Regions from separate parts of the Klebsiella sp. PK18 genome, predicted to be linked through region 1. Evidence: predicted binding sites of a transcription regulator. Region 1 holds the regulator's gene; each other region holds the start of a gene.
The links. Region 1 encodes CRP, which controls carbon source genes, mostly activating them, when cyclic AMP is high. Its sites were predicted from a motif close to ATGTGANNNNNNTCACAT; they were not measured.
Positions count from the first base shown of each region.

Region 2: the regulator CRP is predicted to act here: its motif matches at 1,988-2,005, upstream of AC3EMD_RS05295 (PTS sugar transporter subunit IIB).
Region 3: the regulator CRP is predicted to act here: its motif matches at 3,627-3,644, upstream of udp (uridine phosphorylase).

Region 1 covers NZ_CM173493.1:416,073-423,189, forward strand. Annotated here, with positions in the region: gene AC3EMD_RS01920 (putative adenosine monophosphate-protein transferase Fic) at 1-424, shown strand, start outside; gene pabA (aminodeoxychorismate synthase component 2) at 457-1,020, shown strand; gene argD (bifunctional acetylornithine/succinyldiaminopimelate transaminase) at 1,111-2,331, shown strand; gene AC3EMD_RS01935 (YccS/YhfK family putative transporter) at 2,321-4,399, opposite strand; gene crp (cAMP-activated global transcriptional regulator CRP) at 4,451-5,083, opposite strand; gene AC3EMD_RS01945 (OsmC family protein) at 5,390-5,794, shown strand; gene AC3EMD_RS01950 (phosphoribulokinase) at 5,850-6,719, opposite strand; gene AC3EMD_RS01955 (YheU family protein) at 6,756-6,974, opposite strand; gene AC3EMD_RS01960 (hydrolase) at 6,971-7,117, opposite strand, start outside.
Region 2 covers NZ_CM173493.1:1,062,423-1,069,539, reverse strand. Annotated here, with positions in the region: gene AC3EMD_RS05305 (maltoporin) at 1-382, opposite strand, end outside; gene AC3EMD_RS05300 (PTS sugar transporter subunit IIC) at 645-1,916, opposite strand; gene AC3EMD_RS05295 (PTS sugar transporter subunit IIB) at 2,094-2,408, shown strand; gene AC3EMD_RS05290 (PTS cellobiose transporter subunit IIC) at 2,418-3,740, shown strand; gene AC3EMD_RS05285 (PTS lactose/cellobiose transporter subunit IIA) at 3,764-4,078, shown strand; gene AC3EMD_RS05280 (ROK family protein) at 4,129-5,043, shown strand; gene AC3EMD_RS05275 (LacI family DNA-binding transcriptional regulator) at 5,100-6,062, shown strand; gene AC3EMD_RS05270 (metal ABC transporter substrate-binding protein) at 6,244-7,117, shown strand, end outside.
Region 3 covers NZ_CM173493.1:5,386,623-5,393,739, forward strand. Annotated here, with positions in the region: gene ubiJ (ubiquinone biosynthesis protein UbiJ) at 1-318, opposite strand, end outside; gene ubiE (bifunctional demethylmenaquinone methyltransferase/2-methoxy-6-polyprenyl-1,4-benzoquinol methylase UbiE) at 332-1,087, opposite strand; gene rmuC (DNA recombination protein RmuC) at 1,158-2,606, opposite strand; gene udp (uridine phosphorylase) at 2,742-3,503, opposite strand; gene AC3EMD_RS26365 (dienelactone hydrolase family protein) at 3,776-4,588, shown strand; gene metE (5-methyltetrahydropteroyltriglutamate--homocysteine S-methyltransferase) at 4,648-6,912, opposite strand.

The DNA of each region.
Region 1 (7,117 bases):
CGCGATTCATCATCAGCTGTATCAGGATCTGTTTGACTGGGCCGGCCGGTTACGTGAAGTGAACCTCTACCTGGGCGATACGCCGTTCTGCCACTTTGCCCGGATCGAGGAGGAGGGGAACGCCCTGATGCAGGCCCTTGAGCAGGAGGATTATCTCAATGGCCTGCCGCGCGAGACCTTTATTGAACGCCTGAGCTGGTTCTATGGCGAAATTAATGTGCTGCACCCTTTTCGTCTTGGCAATGGCCTGACCCAGCGCATTTTCTTTGAACAGCTGGCGATACATGCCGGCTACCTGCTTGACTGGCGTGACGTCGACCCCGCCGGCTGGAGCGCGGCCTGCCAGCAGAGCGCGATGGGCGATCCGGCTCCGCTGGTGGCGATCTTTCGCAAAGTGGTAAGCGAAGCGCGGGAATCTGAGTAGAATAGCCCGGTTTTGATTGTTCCGGAGCCGCTATGATCCTGCTTATCGATAACTATGACTCTTTCACCTGGAATCTGTATCAGTACTTCTGCGAACTGGGTGCGGAAGTACTGGTCAGGCGCAATGATGCGTTGACGCTGGAGGAGATAGCGGCGCTGGCGCCGGAGAAAATCGTGATCTCGCCAGGCCCCTGCACGCCGAATGAGGCGGGGATTTCCCTCGCGGTTATCCGCCACTATGCGGGGAAAACGCCGCTACTGGGCGTCTGTCTCGGGCACCAGGCGATAGCCCAGGCGTTTGGCGCGACCATCGTACGGGCGGCACAGGTGATGCATGGTAAAACCTCGCTTATCGAGCATAACGGCGAAGGGGTGTTTCAGGGGCTGAATAATCCCCTGACGGTGACCCGTTATCACTCGCTGGTGATTGATCCGCCGACGCTCCCGCCCGAGTTTATCGTCACCGCCCGCAGCGCCAGCGCTGAGATTATGGGGATCCGCCACCGCGACTGGGATCTTGAGGGCGTGCAGTTTCATCCGGAAAGCATCCTCAGCGAGCAGGGCCATCAATTGCTGGAAAACTTTCTGAAGCGGTGATTTTCAGTTGCCATTGACTGATTTTTTATGCATATTTTGTGATTATATTTTCATGATTACATCTGCATAACGAAGAGGGATGGGCAAGACATGGCAACTGAACAACCGGCAATCACCCGCGCCACATTCGATGAAATTATTTTGCCGATTTATGCACCAGCAGAATTCATCCCGGTGAAAGGGAAAGGCAGCCGCGTCTGGGATCAGCAGGGCAAAGAGTATGTTGATTTTGCCGGCGGTATCGCGGTGACGGCGCTCGGCCATTGCCACCCGGCGCTGGTGGCGGCGCTCCACGAGCAGGGCGAAACGCTGTGGCACACCAGCAACGTCTTTACCAATGAGCCAGCGCTGCGTCTGGGACGTAAAGTTGTCGAGGCCACCTTCGCCGAGCGCGTGGTGTTTATGAACTCCGGTACGGAAGCCAATGAAACGGCCTTTAAGCTGGCGCGTCACTATGCGGTGACCCGCCATAGCCCGTATAAAACCAAAATCATTGCCTTCCATAATGCCTTCCATGGCCGCTCCCTGTTTACCGTTTCCGTCGGTGGGCAGCCGAAGTACTCCGATGGTTTCGGCCCGAAACCGGCGGATATTGTCCATGTTCCCTTCAACGACCTGCAGGCGGTAAAAGCGGTGATGGATGACCACACTTGCGCAGTGGTGGTGGAGCCGATTCAGGGCGAAGGCGGCGTGACGGCAGCGACGCCGGCCTTCCTGCAGGGGCTGCGTGAGCTGTGCGATCAGCACCAGGCGTTGTTAGTCTTTGATGAAGTGCAGTGCGGTATGGGACGTACCGGATCGCTGTTCGCCTATATGCATTACGGTGTGACGCCGGATATTCTGACCAGCGCCAAAGCGCTCGGCGGCGGCTTCCCGGTCAGCGCCATGCTGACCACCCATGAGATCGCCAGCGCCTTCCATGCGGGTTCCCATGGCTCAACCTACGGCGGCAACCCGCTGGCCTGCGCGGTCGCCAACGCCGCCTTCGATCTAATCAATACCCCGGCGGTGCTGGATGGCGTGAGCGCGAAGCGCGAACTGTTCGTCAAACACCTGCAGCAGCTGGATGCTGAATTTGATCTGTTCAGTGATATTCGCGGGATGGGCCTGCTGATTGGCGCCGAACTCAAGCCGCAGCACAAGGGCCGCGCGCGTGATTTCCTCTATGCCGCTGCGCAAGCCGGCGTCATGGTGCTCAACGCCGGGCCGGACGTGATGCGTTTTGTTCCCTCGCTGATCATCGACGAGCAGGATATTGCCGAGGGGATGGCGCGTTTTGCCCAGGCAGTGGCAAAGGTGATTAACGGCTGATCTTCCGCAGCCAGATGCCATGATGCGGCCGCTGACGCCATGCTACTGACGATATGGTATGCATGGTGTTCAGATGGCCCAGAATGCGTTGCAGGTGCTGCTCCAGGGTGCTTAACGGACCGTTCGGCACCTCTGTTTCCGGCGACTCCAGAATATTAGCATCCCCTGCGCTGCCGGGACCATCGCTGTCCAGCCGCTGCTGGCAGCGTTGCAAGGCAATCTCACAAGATTCGAGATAGCGCTGGGCAAGATCCGGGGTGAGCATCGTATGCTCCCGGGCCAGGGTGGTCATAGCGTTGATGTGTTCGACGATAAACTGACTGTGCGTCACCCACAGCTTCATATCTTCCAGGTAGTGGGTATTAAAACCGGGCTCCTGCATCGCCTGATTCAGGGAGTTGTAGAGCGCGTTATGCGCCTGGTTGACGCGCATGCGTTGATAGGCCAGCGCGGGGGCTTTTGGATCGGCGCTGAGGATCAGGCGAATCGCCTGCTGGTCGGCCTCCAGCGCATCGTGGGCGTTTTTTTTCAGCAGGCCGCTCTGCCACTGCGGCCACAGCCAGACCATCCCGCCGAAGGCGATCAGGCAGCCGATAAGCGTGTCGATAAGCCGGGCGACAATAAACTGTTCGCCGTTGAGCGTCAGCAGTTGCAGGGTATACACCGCCGTCACCGTAAAGCCTACCATCGCCCAGCCATAGTGTTTACGGATGATCAGATAGCTGAGCAGGGTAATCAGCAGCATCCCGCTCAGGGTATAGCTCTCCGGAACGTGAAAGTGCAAGGTTAGCCCGGCGATGACTAGGCCGGCGAGCGTTCCCGCCGCCCGGTGAACAATTCGCACCCGCGTGGCGCCATAGCCATTTTGCGTGACGAAGAGCACCGTCATCAGGATCCAGTAGGGCTTCGGCAAATGCAGGGCGTTGCCCATCAGGCTGGCGACGCTCAGCATCACGCTGATGCGCGCGGCATTGCGCAGTGCGGGTGATTTCAGCGACAGATAGTTCTTTAGCGCGGGAAACAGCGGTAAACGACGCTCTTTGTCGGCCATCAGATCCCGGGCATACAGGGGGCGCTGGGTATGCAGCACCCGGGCGATACGGCTAAAGTGCCAGGCGCAGAACTGACCGACCGGGTTGTCCGGATGCTGGCGGGCGATCTTTTCCAGAGCCTCAATCTGTTTATCCATCTGAAAGCGCTGCGGAAAGCGATGATAGAGAATATCATCCGCCAGTACGCGCAGGCGGGCAGCGACGGTTTGGGCATTCCAGCGGATCACCGCTTCGGCATGGCTGCGTTCCACCAGCTTTTGCACCTCTTCTGGCTGATGCAGGCTAACCGAAATATGTTCCTGTAGATCCAGCCCAACCTGGAACGCCCGCAGCAGACGCTTGTGATCGTTGCGTTGGTTGGCTGCCAGCATATGCATCTGCTGATAGCACTGGGTAATCAGGTCGACTACCTTCTGCTGGCGGGTGAGCAGCGGCGGCAGGGCGGTCGACGGATCGGTATGCTGGGTCAACAGACTGTATTTGGCTTCACAATAGTCAGCCAGTTCCCGGTAAAGCAGGCTGAGCGACTCCCGCAGCGGCTGTTCGCGCCACAGCCAGAACCAGAGCCAGTTAAACACGCCGTACCACAGCGTACCGAAAGCGTAGATCAGCAGTGGATCCCAGATGGGCATATTGCCCGCCAGGCTCAGGGTAAAGATAGCGGCGATCAGCGACGCGGGCAGCAGGCGAGCGTGCAGCGAACTGATCTCCGCGGTGACGCCGAGCAATAGCGCCAGACCGCTGAGAATAAGCGGCAAAGGAATGGCCTGGGCGAGCAGCAACTGCACCACCAGACTGCATCCGGCAAACAGACAGCCGCCGATAATCAGGCGTTTGAAAAAGCGCTTATGCGGGGTATCAAGACCGGCAATGTTGCAGCAGGCGGGCACTAAGGAAAACAACAGCCCCTGCTGGAGATGGCCGAGCAGAAGACCGATGGCCACAGGCAGACACAGCACCAGCGTTTGCCGCAGTGCATAGTTGACTTCCGGGTGGTAAATCAGCCTGCGCCACATGAGGGAAAAACAAAAACGGCGTACTGCAGGAGCAATACGCCGCTTAGCAACTTAACGGGTGCCGTAGACGACGATAGTTTTACCGTGTGCGGAAATCAGGTTCTGATCTTCCAGCATTTTCAAAATACGGCCAACTGTTTCACGAGAGCAGCCGACGATCTGACCAATTTCCTGACGGGTAATTTTAATTTGCATACCGTCCGGGTGGGTCATGGCATCAGGTTGCTTCGCCAGGTTCAGCAGCGTCTGGGCGATACGGCCCGTCACGTCGAGGAAGGCGAGGTTGCCCACTTTCTCAGACGTGACCTGCAGACGGCGAGCCATTTGCGAAGAGAGACGCATAAGAATGTCCGGGTTAACCTGGATCAGCTGACGGAATTTCTTATAAGAGATTTCGGCCACTTCACATGCGGTTTTCGCCCGTACCCAGGCGCTACGCTCCTGACCCTCTTCAAACAGGCCTAATTCACCGATGAAATCGCCCTGGTTGAGGTAGGAGAGGATCATCTCTTTACCTTCTTCATCCTTGATGAGTACAGCCACGGAGCCTTTAACGATGTAGTACAGCGTTTCTGCTTTTTCACCCTGGTGGATCAGCGTGCTCTTTGATGGGTACTTATGAATGTGGCAATGAGACAAGAACCATTCAAGGGTAGGGTCTGTTTGCGGTTTGCCAAGCACCATGCGCGGTTATCCTCTGTTATAAGCTATCTCCGGGCGCCGACACTACACGGCGTCCGGGCATGCAATCGTATTGTTTCCCTATACCTGGGAAGCTGGCTGATGATTTTTCGACAGCCCGTAATGTGAACTCCTCTGCATACATGCAGTACATCAATGTAATACTGTAGCATCCAGACTGTTTTAGCATAGCTTTCGCCGCATGTCTCCTGGTGTCTCGCTTCAGCATGACGCAGGTCGCCTTCCGTTGCGAGAATTGTTATGTGCGCGTAATCTGACAGGAAAATTGCGATACTGGAGTTAAATTTTATGCAAGCGCGTGTGAAATGGGTTGAAGGGTTAACCTTTATCGGGGAGTCCGCGTCAGGACACCAGATTCTGATGGATGGCAACTCCGGGGATAAGGCACCCAGCCCGATGGAGATGGTGCTGATGGCGGCGGGCGGTTGCAGTGCGATCGATGTGGTTTCTATTCTGCAAAAAGGTCGCCATGAGGTGACCAACTGCGAAGTGAAGCTGACGTCGGAGCGCCGCGAAGAGGCGCCGCGTCTGTTTACGCATATTAATCTGCACTTTATCGTCACCGGTAAGGCGCTGAAAAATGCCGCGGTCTCCCGGGCGGTGGATCTGTCGGCAGAGAAATACTGCTCGGTGGCGCTGATGCTGGAAAAAGCGGTGAAGATCACCCACTCCTATGAAGTGATCGAGGCGTAGTCTTCGCCTGCCGTTGTGAAGCATCTCAACCCCGGCCTGGCCGGGGTTTTTTCTGTTAGCCGATCTTGCGGCCTTCCATCAGGCGCTCGACCAGCGGCGTCATGATAAGCTCCATCGCCAGCCCCATTTTACCGCCCGGCACCACCAGCGTGTTCATGTGCGAGATAAACGACCCCTGCAGCATCGCCAGCAGCCAGGGGAAGTCGATATTCTGCAGGTTACGGAAATGGATCACCACAAAGCTCTCGTCCAGCGAGGGAATAGTTTTCGCGGCAAACGGGTTGGAAGTGTCTACCGTCGGCACGCGCTGAAAGTTGATATGGGTGCGGGAAAATTGCGGGGTAATGAAGTTGATGTAGTCTTCCATCGAGCGGACGACTGAGTCCATCACCGCCTCCCGGGAGTGGCCGCGCTCGCTGGTGTCGCGAATAAGCTTTTGGATCCACTCGAGGTTAACGATAGGCACTACGCCGACCAGCAGGTCGACATGGCTGGCGACATCATGATGCGGCGTGACAACCCCGCCGTGCAGCCCCTCATAGAACAGTACGTCTGTCGGCTCCGGCAGCGGCTGCCAGGGGGTGAAAGTCCCTGGCACCTGATTCCACGGTACGGCTTCGTCATAGGTGTGCAGGTATTTCCGCGACTGGCCTTTTCCGTGGCGGCCATAGTCGACAAAGGTCTGCTCCAGCAGGCCAAAGTCGTTCGCCTCCGGGCCAAAGTAGCTGATATGTTTGCCCTGATCCCGCGCCTTGCGGATCGCCATGTCCATTTCCGGGCGGGTGTAGCGATGAAAGCTATCGCCTTCCACCTCCGCGGCGTGCAGGTTTAGCTGCGCGAAGATTTTGCGAAAGGCAAGGCTGGTGGTGGTAGTGCCCGCGCCGCTGGAGCCCGTGACGGCGATCACCGGATGTTTGGCAGACATAACAACTCCCTGGTTAAACGATGTAGTGGCGTCGCCTTAGCCGTTAAACAGCGCGCGCGGCATAATATTGACCGTCTCATGCAGTTCCGACCACACAAGAACCGCCTCTCCGCGTTTCAACTGCTGTTTTACATCGGCGACTTTATCGGCAAGTGAACGTTCATGTTCACCATAATCGGTGCCTTCACGTAACACAAAGCTTTCAATCAGGTTATCCAGCGTTTCGGGATCCAGATCCTGCCAGGGAATAATCATACGGGGACCTCCAGCCAACGGTTTAACCAGTCCGGGATGCGTCTTTCCAGCCACATCTCCGGCTTACGCAGGGTGCCGCCGACGAAACCAACGTGGCCGCCTTGCTCAGTTAATTGATACTCAACGTTCGCCGGCAGTTGCTC
Region 2 (7,117 bases), 650 kb from region 1:
GCGCAAAATCCAGATTGCTCAGCTCGGCGAACCCTTCGCGAAACTGTACGTCATGGCCATCGTCATCCTGACAGTTCCAGTCGGAGGTGCATTTCGACTGATGAGTGAGGTTGGCCTGCACTTTCGCCACCACGCCGCTGTCCGCCGTCAGCGTCACGGTGGGGATCAGTTCGATCTTGGTGTCTTCTTCGTTGCCCAGTCGCCACTTACCGTCCGGCATCAGGCCGACGGAGTCCGCGCGGTTGCCATCGGAGTTCGCCAGGATCCCGGAGCGGATATAGCCATGCAGCGCAAAATCATACTTCGGATCGGCGCAGGCCAGGCTGCTGGCCCCTGCCAGCGAGAGGAGAGCCAGAGGTATTGAATGTTTCAGCTTTATCATTATTTTTTTCCCACGTTATGTTTGTTAACACGAACCGATAACGGAGGGGAAATTTACGGATCAAAAATGGAAATGTACATCCGTTAATGGAAAGCGCTTTCCATAATTGCCTATCTGGTTCACAAAATTCGCTCCGCGACGAATATATTCGTGAGACTGATCACATAAAATAACAAGAATGCCGCCGGGAGCCGGCAGCAGAGCGGAAGGAGGAGCAGGTGAATGAGTGCCGCCGGGGGATAAGCCGCCGACGGCGAGGGGGTCAGCGTTCGGTTTCCGCGAGCTGGCGTTCGTACACTTTGAAGAAGGGGCGATAGAGCATCCAGGCGTTAAACATCGCGAACAGGCTCATGCACAAATTTTTCCAGCTACCGTTCGCCGACCATGCTGCCCCCAGCGGGGAAGGCATAGACCATGGCAGCATCGCCACCGCGCGGTCGAGGATACCCAGCTGAGTTAAATACCATGCGATACAGGCATTTATCAGCGGAACAAAGAGAAACGGCAGTAAAAAAACCGGGTTCATGATTACCGGAAAACCAAACAGTATTGGCTCGTTGATATTAAACAGCGACGGCAGCAGGCCAATTTTTGCCACGCTTTTCAGCTGCCGCGAGCGGCTGCGCATCGCCATCAGCACCAGCGGCAAAGTGGAGCCAATACCGCCGATCAGCAGGTAAAAATCCCAGAACCCCTGCAGATAAATATGCGGTAGCGTTGGCGAACCCGCCGCCAGCGCCTGCTGATTTTCAAACAGATAGGTCATCCAGAAGGGGTTCATGATCCCGGTGATGATCAGCGCGCCGTGGATACCGATAAACCAGAGTAAGTTACAGATAAATAAAGAGATCAGTACCGCCATCAGCGTGTCGGACGCCAGCACCAGCGGCCGCACCGCTTCGCTGATCAACTCCGGTACGATGCGTCCGGTGGTCTGCAGCAGTATGGCATTCATCACGCTTATCGACAGCATCACCACCAGCAGCGGGATCAGCAGTTGAAAGCCATTGCGGGTCATCAGCGGCACTTCATCAGGCAAGCGAATACACCAGCCTTTTTTGTAGAAAAAGCGAATTATCTCAATGGAATAGGTGCTGGATATCAGGGCGGTAAATATCCCCATACCGCCGAGATAAACATTGCTCACCGCAGTCTCGCGAAAGCCGATAAACAGCAGAAAAGCCAGACACCCGGTTAAACCGCAGAGCCGTTCCGGCAGACGGTACTGCTTGGCGAGACTGGCGCTGGCGCCGAAGGCGACAATCAGCGCCACCAGGCCAATGGTTAGCTGAAAGGTCGGCAGCAGGATAGGCCGCAGTAGCAAATAGACCTGGCCGAAACGCGAGGCGCCGTCGATGGAAACGGGCGGAAACAAAATGGGCACCAACAGGCTGCCAACAATCACAAAGGGCATCCCCAGCGCAAAGCTATCGCGCATCGCCGTAATGTGGTTGTTGCGCGTCAGAACATTCGCCAGCGGCGCCAGCCGCTGCTCGATGATGTCCACGGCCACATTCATTAACTGAATGTTCATACTCCTACCTTTGCGAATGGTTGTCTCGCCGGGATGATCGCCCACAACACCGGAAAGTGAAAGCCTGCCATAGGTGATCATGGTCACAATTAATAAATCCACAAACGGAAAGCGCTTTCCGTAATGCATCCATTTTGACTATAGTCCGCTCATCCAACCTCATCAGGAGCGGTACTTATGAAAAAAATAATGTTGTGTTGTTCGGCAGGCATGTCCACCAGCCTGCTGATGAAAAAAATGATTGCCGAAGCCGAACAGCGGGGCCTGCCGGTAGAGATCAATGCCTATGGCGTAGCGGAGTTCGCCGAACAGGTTGGCCATTATCAGGTGGTGCTGCTGGGGCCGCAGGTGAAATACATGCAGCAGGATCTGCAAAAACAGGCGGATAAATACGGTATCCGCGTCGAACCCATCAATATGATGGACTACGGCATGCAAAAAGGCGCCGCGGTCCTTGATTTCGCCCTTTCCCTCATTGAAAACAAGAACTAAGGAAAGAACATGAGCTCTCTGTACGCTAAACTGATCGATGTGATCGAACGGCAGATCACGCCGCTGGCCGGCGCGATCGGCCAGCAAAAATACGTGACCTCGATCCGCGACGGATTTATTACCGCCCTGCCCTTTATGATCGTCGGCTCGTTTTTGCTGGTGTTTATCTTTCCGCCGTTTTCTCCGGATACGACGTGGGGCTTTGCCCGCGCCTGGCTGCAATTTTCGCTCGATCATCGCGATGCGCTGATGCTGCCGTTCAACTTCAGCATGGGGGTGATGACCCTGTTCATTGCCGTCGGGATCGCCGCCAGCCTCGCCAAGCACCATCACCTGGACTCGCTGACCGCCGGGATGCTGTCGCTGATGTCGTTTCTGCTGGTGGCCGCGCCGCTGAAAGATGGCCAGATCTCTACGGCCTACTTCTCCGGCCAGGGGATCTTCACCGCCATTCTGGTGGCCATCTATTCCACCGAGCTGTACGCCTTCCTCAAGCGGCATAACATCACCATTCGCCTGCCGCCGGAAGTGCCTGCCGGGGTGGCGCGCTCGTTCGAGATCCTGATCCCGGTGCTGGCGATCATTCTGACGCTGCATCCGCTGAACCTGTTTATCGAGGCTCAGCTGGGGATGATCATTCCGGAAGCGATCATGTCGCTGGTCAAACCCCTGGTCGCGGCTTCCGATACGCTGCCGGCCATTCTGTTGTCAGTGCTGGTCTGTCAGGTACTGTGGTTCGCCGGGATCCACGGCGCGCTGATCGTCACCGGGATCATGAACCCGTTCTGGATGGCCAACCTGTCGGTCAATCAGGCGGCCATGGCCGCTGGCACCGCTATCCCGCACATCTATGTCCAGGGCTTCTGGGATCACTATCTGCTGATCGGCGGCGTCGGCTCCACCCTGCCGCTGGCGCTGATGCTGCTGCGCAGCAAGGCCGTGCATCTGCGGACGATTGGCCGGATGGGGGTCGTGCCGGGGGTATTCAATATTAACGAACCGATCCTGTTCGGCGCGCCGATCATCATGAATCCGCTGTTTTTCCTGCCGTTCGTGCTGGTGCCGATGGTCAACGCGACCCTGGCGTACTTTGCGCTGAAGCTGGATCTCGTCAGCCGCGTAGTATCGATGACGCCGTGGACAACGCCGGCGCCCATCGGCGCCTCGTGGGCGGCGAACTGGAGCTTTAGCCCGGTGATCCTGTGCCTCATTTGTATGGCCACCGCCATGGTGATGTACCTGCCATTTCTCAAAGCTTACGAAAAACAGCTGCTGGCCCAGGAGCGTGAAAACGCCGTCGGCCAGGCTGACAACGCGGCGCAAACCGCTTAACGCTAACGATTCAGAGGATAATCATGGAATTAGAAGAACAGGTGATGGGGATCATCATCAACGCCGGCCAGTCACGTAGTCTGTGCTACGAAGCGCTGCACGCCGCTAAAGCGGGTGATTTCGCCACCGCCGACGCCAAAATGCAGGAAGCGGCGCACTATTCCCGCGAAGCTCACCTTGTACAGACCCAGCTTATCGAAGCTGACGAAGGCGAGGGAAAAACCAAAATGACGCTGGTAATGGTCCATGCTCAGGATCACCTGATGACCTCCATTCTGGCGAAAGAGCTGATTGCCGAACTGATTGCGATTTACCGCGCGCAACCACTTCACGCCTAGCGCGTTCCCCGGCCAGGCGCGCTGGCCGGGTCTGATTCCCCGAGGTCACTATGTTACATCTTGGAATAGATATTGGCGGCACCAAAATGGAAGCCGTACTGCTGGACCCGGCGGGCGAATGCGTCCAGCGCCTGCGCCGGCCGACCCACAAAGAGAGCTATGACGCCTTTATGCGTCAGCTGCTGACCCTGATTGCCGATATTCGCGCGGTCAGCCCGCAGCCGTTCACCCTGGGGATCGGCCTGCCCGGAGCTATCGATCCGCAAAGCGGACGCATTAAAAACTGCAACTGCCTGGTGCTCAACGGTCACGATCTGCGCCGGGATATCATGCAGCAGCTTGGCCAGCCGGTGTGGATGGCAAACGATGCCGACTGCTTCACCCTTTCGGAGGCGGTAGATGGCGCCGGCGCCGGGGCCTCCACCGTCTTCGGGGTGATTATCGGTACCGGCTGCGGCGGGGGGATCGCCGTTCATCAACAACTGCTCAGCGGCCCCAACGCTATCGCCGGGGAGTGGGGGCATAATCCGCTGCCGGGCTATACTCCTGAGCGCGATGGTCCGCCGCAGCCCTGCTACTGCGGCAAAACGAACTGCATCGAAAGCTTTCTCTCCGGCACCGGCTTCGCCCGCCGCTATGGGGAACAAGCCCGTGCGGAAGCCATTGTCGCCGCGGCGCAAAACGGCGATCCGCGCGCGCTGGCCCACTGGCGACACTTTATCGATGCCTTTGCCCGTAGCCTGGCATCGGTGATCAATATTCTCGACCCGCAGGTGATTGTGCTGGGCGGCGGTCTGTCCAACGTCAGCCAGATCTATCGCGATCTGCCTGCCGCCATCGTGCCGTGGATCTTCTCCGACACCTGCCGCACGCAGATCAAACCGGCCCGCTTCGGCGACGCCAGCGGCGTGCGCGGCGCGGCCTGGCTGCCCCGTCTGCCCGGCGCCGCGGACGGGCAGCGGTAGACACTTTTTTCAGCAGGTATGTTAAGCTAGGCGAAAATGTTCAGACAGAAAAAGCCATGCCAACGATTGATGATGTTTCAAGATTAGCGAATGTCTCAAGAGCGACGGTTTCCCGCGTGCTGACCGGCACCCGGGGCGTGCGCGAAGAGAGCCGGGAAGCTGTGCTGCGGGCCGTTGAAGAACTCAACTATCGCCCGAGCTTTGCCGCGCAAAACCTCGCCAGTCAGACATCCAGCCACGTTGGTCTGGTGATTTCCGCGCAGGACGAAAGCCACGGCACGCGTCTACTGCCGCTGCTCTCTCAGGCGCTGAAAGGGCTGAATAAAAGCCTGCTGGTCCAGTATGTCAGCGATCCGGTAGAGCAGGCGGCGGCGATCGACGATCTGCAGCGCCAGTGCGTGGCGGTGGTGGTGCTGGGCGCCGTTGCCGCCGACGCGCCGCGCAACGTTATCGCCTTTGACCGCTTCGGCGTCGCCGGGAGCAACAGCCAGGGCTACGACTTCGCCTTCGCCACCGAAAGCGCCTGCCGCTATGTGATTGGCAAGGGACACCGCAACATCGCCCTGCTGGTGGACAGCGATAGCGACGATGCCAGCCGTCAGATGCTGGAAGGCTACCGCAACGTCCTGCAAAACTACTCCATTCCTTTTAACCGCCAGCTGGTGCTGACGGCCAACGATGACGTCGAGCAGGCGCTGCTGACCTTAATTAACAGCTTCAGTAAATACTCAGTCATTATCGTTAAACGCGACCGCTACGCGGCTGAGGCGATGCGTCTGTTACGCGAATTCACCATCGCCGTCCCGCAGGAGGTCTCCCTGTTGAGCCTTGAGGATTCCCCGCTCGCCTCGCTGCTCTACCCGCCGCTGACCTGCATCTCCTGGCCACTGGAGGCGCTGCTGGATAACTGTATTCAGCGTATTCGCAGCCTGATTGACGACCGGCCAACCTTCACCGCCGAGGGCCGCTCGCTGGCTGGCCGCCTGATCCCGCGCCAGTCTGTCGCCGATATCTCTTGATCTTCGCCCGGTTCGCGCCGGGCCAGCCTTATCTCCCCCTTTCTTGTCGCTTTCGTTTCCCGGCTCATTATTACTCACGCATGCAAATAAGAATTATTTTCATTTGTAAATAGCTTGTGCTATATAACATAGCAATGGCTATAAACGCTGGGAAATTAACCACACCATTGCGAGGGATCCTATGCAACACCTGACACTGCTGAAATCATTGCTGCTGGCCAGCGCGCTGGCTCTGCTGGCCGCGACGCCGGCCACCGCGCAGGAGAAATTCAGGGTTATCACTACCTTCACGGTTATCGCCGATATGGCGCAGAACGTGGCCGGCGACGCCGCCGTCGTCAGTTCCATCACCAAACCGGGCGCGGAGATCCACGATTACCAGCCCACGCCAGGCGATATCAAACGCGCGCAGGGGGCGCAGCTGATCCTCAGCAATGGGCTTAATCTCGAACGGTGGTTTGCCCGTTTTTATCAGCACTTACAGGGCGTTCCGGAGGTGGTGGTCAGCAAGGGGATCCAGCCGATGGGCATCAGCGCGAGCCCCTATAGCGGGAAGCCCAATCCCCATGCCTGGATGTCAGCAGATAACGCCTTGATCTATGTCGATAACATTCGCGATGCGCTGGTGAAGTACGATCCGCCTCACGCCGACACCTATCGCCGTAACGCCGAGGCCTACAAAGAGAAGATCCGTCAAACGATGGCGCCGCTGCAGGCCAGACTGGCGCAGCTGCCGGCGGATAAGCGCTGGCTGGTCACCAGCGAGGGAGCCTTCTCCTATCTGGCCCGCGACTATGGTCTGCGCGAACTGTATCTGTGGCCGATCAATGCCGACCAGCAGGGCACCCCGCAACAGGTGCGCAAGGTTATCGACACCATGAAGAAAGAACGCATCCCGACCATCTTCAGCGAAAGCACCATCTCCGATAAACCGGCGCGTCAGGTGGCGCGCGAAGCCGGGGCCCACTACGGCGGCGTGCTGTATGTCGATTCGCTGAGCGCCGCCGACGGCCCGGTGCCGACCTGGCTCGACCTGCTGCGCGTCACCACCGAAA
Region 3 (7,117 bases), 640 kb from region 1:
CTGCACCACCTGCAGATCGCCCTGCACTTCCAGATCTCCGCTACGGATAAGCGCCGTGAGCTGCTGACGATTACGCAGTTTGGGCAGCACGCTGAGCCGGGTAATCACAGTGCAGTCGGCCTCTCCCTCCCAGGCGCTCAGGACATCAACCTGGCGTTCGCTGAACGCCAGTACGATCGGGGTGGAGAAGTCCTGCAGTTGAACTCGCAATACCTTACCCAGCAGGCGCTGACGAGCGGGTTTTAGCGCCTTGTCACGCCAGAGAAAAGTATTCAGCGCCGTCTCAATGCTAGCGGTCACCAGGGGTGTGAAAGGCATAGCGTCCCTCCTGTCAGAACTTGTAACCGCGATGCAAGGCAACGATACCCGCCGTCAGGTTGTGGTAGTCGACACTTTCAAAACCTGCATCCTGCATCATCCCTTTCAGGGTTTCCTGATCCGGGTGCATACGGATAGATTCTGCCAGGTAGCGATAGCTGTCGCCGTCTTTTGCCACCAGTTCCCCCACCTTCGGCAGGATATGGAAGGAGTAAGCGTCGTAGGCTTTGCTGAGCGGTTCGATAATCGGTTTAGAAAACTCCAGCACCAGCAGACGTCCGCCCGGCTTCAGCACGCGGTACATCGAACGCAGCGCTTTTTCTTTATCGGTAACGTTACGCAGACCGAAAGAGATGGTGATGCAGTCAAAGGTGTTATCAGCAAACGGCAGGGCTTCCGCGTTGGCCTGAACATACTCAACGTTGCCCACGATGCCGATATTACGCAGCTTTTCGCGGCCCATTTTGAGCATGGAATCATTGATATCAGCAAGCATGACGCGGCCGGTTTCTCCTACCAGACGGGAGAACTTGGCTGTCAAATCGCCGGTCCCCCCCGCCAGATCCAGCACGGTCTGCCCGCGACGTACGCCGCTGCAGTCGATGGTGAAACGCTTCCACAAACGATGGATACCAAACGACATCAAGTCGTTCATCACATCATACTTTGCCGCGACAGAATGGAATACATGCGCCACCATGTCCTGTTTCTGCTCTTTAGCGACCGTCTGAAAGCCAAAGTGCGTCGTTTCTTGTGAATCCTCAACCATCTCTATGCCTGCTTGCTTTTCAAGAAAATGTTCACTGAGTGTATCAGATTCAGCGCATTTCCCATACGTTTCAACGTGGCGGAGCCGCCTCCCGATTATGTAACGCCTCGGCAGAGTCGGCTGAAAATGCGTCATTTTCCGGGAGGTTATCCTCGTCTTCAAGACGATATTCATCGTCCTGGGCAGTAGCTTGTTCGACTAAATCAGGATTTATCCCGCGCTTCACCTCCACCCCCAGGCCGCGAAAGGCTTCCGCCTGGGCCAGCAGGTTCCCGCGCCCGGAAGCGAGCTTTTTCATCGCCTGGCGATAGTTCTCTTGCGCCTTATCCAGACTCTGGCCGATGGCGGACATATCATCCACAAACAGGCGCATTTTGTCGTAAAGGCGCCCCGCCCGCTCGGCGATCTTCTGCGCGTTGCGGCTCTGATGCTCATAGCGCCACAGATTGGCGATAGTACGCAGGGCTACCAGCAGCGTCGTCGGGCTGACCAGCATGATATTATTTTGCAACGCCTCGCTGATGAGCTCGGGCTGACGGTCGATGGCCACCAGGAACGCCGGCTCGACGGGAATAAACATCAGCACGTAGTCGAGAGAGCGCAGCCCCGGCAGTTGTTGATAATCCTTGCGTCCCAGCAGGCGAATATGGTTTCGCACCGAGGCAAGATGTTCCTGCAGCGCGACTTCGCGGGTGTAGTCGTCTTCGGCGTTGAAATAGCGCTCATAGGCGACCAGGGTCATTTTGGCGTCGATCACCACGTCCTTGCCCTGCGGCAGGCGGACAATGACGTCCGGCTGCATCCGCGAGCGGTTGTCGGTCTCGATACTGACCTGGGTCTGGTACTCATAGCCTTCGCGCAGGCCGGAGGCCTCCAGCACGCGGGTTAAGACCACTTCCCCCCAGTTGCCCTGGGTTTTGTTATCACCTTTCAGCGCTTTCGTCAGGTTCAGTGCCTCCTGCGCCATCTGCGCGTTCAGCTGCTGAAGATTGCGGATCTCATGCGCCAGGGTATGCCTTTCCCGCGCCTCCTGGCCAAAGCTCTCCTGCACCTGGCGGCGGAATCCGTCGAGCTGTTCGCGCAGCGGGGTCAGCAGACCATGCAGACTCTGGCGGTTTTGCTCATCGACGCGCCGGTTGCTGTGTTCGAAAATGCGGTTGGCGAGGTTTTCAAACTGCTCGCTCAGACGCTGCTCGCTGTTAACCATCTGACGGATCTTATCTTCCGCATGCAGCTGGGTGGATTCGAGCCGGGTGGTGACCTCACGCAGATCGGCCTCCAGCGAGGTATTGATATCCCGCAGACTGCGCAGCTCATTGTTCAGCAGCTCACACTCCTCACGCCAGTGGGCCTCCTGCACCAGCTGCTGACGGGCGGCGCTCAGATCAATATCCAGCTCTCGCCGCTCCTCAATGAGATCGGCCCGGATTTGGTCGGCGCGCGCTTTGGTTGCCAGCCAGCCGACCATTAACCCGGCAGCCAGTGCGATAACCGCGCTGATAATGATTGAGAGATCCACGACGCCCCCTGCGATAACCTGATGGCACAAAATAGAATTGTGCTGTACAAACGTCCAGTTTAAAAGGGATTTCCTGCGAGGAGCAACGCAAAAAAGAAAGGCCGGAGGATCCGGCCTGACAGAGAAGGGGTTGAATTACAGCAGACGACGCGCCGCTTCCACGACGATTTTAACCGCGTGGCTTTCGGTTTGCTTCATGGTTTCGGCGTTAGGGATCTCTTGCTGGGTACGGTTCACAATAACCCCGGCGACCATCCCGGCACGCAGGCCCTGGCTGGCGCACATGGTCAGCAGCGTGGCGGATTCCATTTCATAGTTCATTACGCCCATTGCCTGCCACTCTTCCATTGAGCCCTTGAAGCGGCTCACCACGCGGCCGGAGAAGGTGTCGTAACGCTCCTGGCCTGGGTAGAAGGTATCCGAAGAGGCGGTCACGCCGATATGGGTGGTGGCACCAATAGATTTCGCCGCTTCCACCAGCGCGGTGGTGCAGGCGAAGTCTGCGACGGCCGGGAACTCCATCGGCGCGAAGTGCAGGCTGGCGCCGTCCAGGCGAACGGAAGCGGTCGTAACCAGCACATCGCCAACGTTAATGTGCGGTTGAATCGCGCCGGTGGTGCCGATACGCAGGAAGGTACGCACGCCCAGCTGCGCCAGCTCTTCCACGGCGATAGAAGTCGACGGGCCGCCGATGCCGGTAGAGCAGACGATCACCGGCTTGCCGTCCAGCTCCGCGCGCCAGGAGGTAAATTCGCGGTGGGATGCCAGCTTGACCGGCTTATCCATCAGCGCGGCGATCTTTTCCACACGCTCCGGATCGCCAGGGACGATAGCCAGCGTAGCCCCTTGTAAATCGTTCTTGGTGAGGCCGAGATGAAAAACATCAGACTTGGACATAAAAAACTCCTCTGTGGGTCGAATTATCAGCAGAAGCAAAACGGTACTGTACAGAAGCCCCTGGCAACATTTTGTGATGATAGTCACCAAGACCAATGATGATTGCAGTTGTTTTTCATTAAATAGTGATACACATCACATTAACAAGTTATATTCATCGTCACAGAACAAAAGATAGCCGCTTTCAGGCACTGTGCTTTATTACCGCCCGAACTAAAGGTAAAGGGTCTATAGTTATTGATGCGCTAATAAATAAGGGTACGGAGAATACCATGACCACCACCAAGCAACCTGGATTCGCACCTGCAGCTTCACCACACGCCGCCACCGCCGTTCATACGCCGGAAGAGCATATTATCGCCGGAGAGACGTCTATTCCCTCTCAGGGTGAAAACATGCCGGCCTACCACGCCCGCCCGAAAAATGCCGACGGTCCGCTGCCGATCGTTATCGTGGTACAGGAAATTTTCGGCGTGCATGAACATATTCGCGATCTTTGTCGCCGCCTGGCGCAGGAAGGCTATCTGGCTATTGCGCCTGAATTGTACTTCCGTCAGGGCGATCCGAATGAGTACCACGATATCCCGACCCTGTTCAAAGAGCTGGTTACCAAGGTGCCGGACGCGCAGGTGCTGGCGGATCTCGACCATGTCGCCAGCTGGGCGGCGCGCCACGGCGGCGATGCCCATCGTCTGCTAATCACCGGCTTCTGCTGGGGCGGACGCATTACCTGGCTGTATGCCGCGCATAACCCGCAACTGAAGGCAGGCGTGGCCTGGTACGGCAAGCTGGTGGGAGAAAAATCGCTGAATTCACCGAAGCATCCGGTAGATATCGCGGTCGATCTCAACGCCCCGGTGCTTGGTCTGTACGGCGCTAAAGACGCCAGTATTCCACAGGACACCATCGAGACCATGCGTCAGGCGCTGCGGGCGGCCAACGCCACAGCGGAAATCGTGGTCTATCCCGAAGCCGATCATGCCTTTAACGCCGACTATCGCGCCAGCTATCATGAAGAGTCAGCCAAAGACGGCTGGCAGCGAATGCTCGCGTGGTTTGCTCAGTATGGCGGCAAAAAAGCATAATCACCCAATGCATGAAAAAAGGAGGCAAATGCCTCCTTTTTTGATTTTTCGCGTAACGATCAGGCGGACTGGCGCAGGTTCTGCGCCGCTTGCACCATATTCGCCAGCGCGGCGCGGGTTTCCGGCCAGCCGCGAGTTTTCAGGCCGCAGTCCGGGTTAACCCACAGCCGCTTCGCCGGGATACGCTGCGCGGCTTTTGCCAGCAACGCTTCAATCCACTCCACGCTCGGCACGTTCGGCGAGTGAATATCATATACCCCCGGCCCGATCTCATTGGGATACTCGAACGCTTCGAACGACTCCAGCAGCTCCATATCGGACCGCGAGGTTTCAATGGTGATCACGTCGGCATCCAGCGCGGCAATGGAGTCCATGATGTCGTTGAACTCGCAATAGCACATGTGGGTGTGGATCTGAGTGTCGTCTTTGGCGACCGCAGCATTAAGGCGGAAGGCTTCCACACCCCACTGCAGATAGGCATCCCAGTCGCTGCGCTTCAGCGGTAACCCTTCGCGCAGCGCCGGCTCATCAATCTGGATGATGCCGATCCCCGCCGCCTCCAGATCCGCCACTTCATCACGCAGGGCCAGCGCAATCTGTTTCGCGATGGTTTCACGGCTGACATCTTCCCGCGGGAAGGACCAGCACAGAATGGTCACCGGTCCAGTAAGCATCCCTTTCACTGGCTTGTCGGTCAGCGACTGCGCGTACTTCGCCCAGTCGACGGTGATCGCCTGCGGACGGCTGACGTCGCCGATCACCACCGGCGGCTTCACGCAACGGGAACCATAGCTCTGCACCCAGCCGTTTTGCGTGAAGATAAAACCGTCCAGATGTTCACCGAAGTATTCCACCATGTCGTTCCGCTCGGCTTCTCCGTGCACCAGTACGTCTAAACCTAACCGCTCCTGCTCGACGATCGCCTGCTTAATATGTTCCGCAATCCCCGTCCGATAATGACTGGCGTCAAGGTTGCCCTTTTTGAAGTCCAGGCGCAGACCGCGGATCTCCGTCGTTTGCGGGAATGACCCGATGGTGGTGGTCGGCCATTTCGGCAGGTTAAAGCGCTGGCGCTGTGCCTGCGCGCGAACCTCATAGGGGCTGGCACGCTGGCTGTCCTGAGCGGTGATCGCCGCCAGCCGTTTTTCCACTTCCGCGTTGTGCACGCGGGTCGAATGGCGACGGGCCTGGATTGGCGCGCTCCACTCGGTAATCGCCGCCGTATCGCCGCTGTTCAGCGCATCGCGCAGTAGCGCCAGCTCGCCGCATTTCTGCAGCGCGAAGGCAAACCAGCTCTTCACTTCCGCATCAAGGCGCGTCTCCACGCTCAGATCGATCGGGCTATGCAGCAGAGAACAGGATGACGCGACCCATAGCTCGCGCTTACCGACGAGGTCTTTAATTTGCGCATATTTTTCAGTGAGATCGGCGCGCCAAACGTTGCGCCCATTGATCAGACCCGCAGACAGCAGCCAGTCGGCCGGCAGGCGGTTGTGCAGTTCGGCAACATCATCTTTGCCGTGCACCAGATCGACGTGCAGCCCCTGGACCGGTAGCGCAGCAATGGTCGCGAGATTGTCGCTAATGCCTTCAAAATAGGTGGTCAGCAGCAGTTTCACCTGGCCCTGCAGGGCATCATAAGCCGGTTTAAAGGCCTCCAGCCACGCTGGCGGCAGCTCCAGCACCAGCGCCGGTTCATCAATCTGCACCCACTCGATGCCGCGCTTCGCCAGTTCGGCCAGCACCTGCTGGTAAACCGGCAGGATGTCATTCAGCAGGCTCAGACGGTCAAACGGTTCACCTTTCACTTTACCCAGCCACAGGTACGTTACCGGCCCCAGCAGCACGGGCTTGATCTTGTGGCCCAGCGCCAGCGCTTCGTCTACTTCATCCAGCAGTTGGGTCCAGGTCAGTTTGAACTGCTGGCCCTTCACGAACTCCGGCACCATGTAGTGATAGTTGGTGTTAAACCATTTGGTCATTTCCGCAGCGGCGGCCGGTTCGCCAGTCGGCGCACGGCCGCGACCAATGCGGAACAGGGTATCGATATCGATGGATCCGTCTTTGTTCTGATGACGAGCCGGCACGTTGCCCAGCAGCAGGCTGGTAGTCAGAACATGGTCGTACCAGGCGAAATCCCCCACCGGCAGCAGATCAACGCCCGCCTGTTTCTGCTGCTCCCAGTGGCGGGCACGCAGCTCACGGCCTACTGTCAGCAGTTCCTCGCGAGTGGCGTTGCCCGCCCAGTAGCTCTCTTGCGCTTTTTTCAGCTCGCGGCGCAGGCCAACGCGAGGAAAACCGAGGGTGTGGTTAATAATTGTCATTTTTTGAGCCTCATAATTGCAATCCGAAAGATTTCGGATTTAGGGAAGGCGGCAAACTTGCTCATCCCCAGGAGCTTACTGAAGTAAGTGACTGGGGTGAGGAAGTGCAGCCAACGCACCATAAATTCGAAAGATAAAGGATTTAGCCGTCCAGATGTTTACACATCCATAATTGACAGTTACTGTATATTCCTCAAGCGCAAAT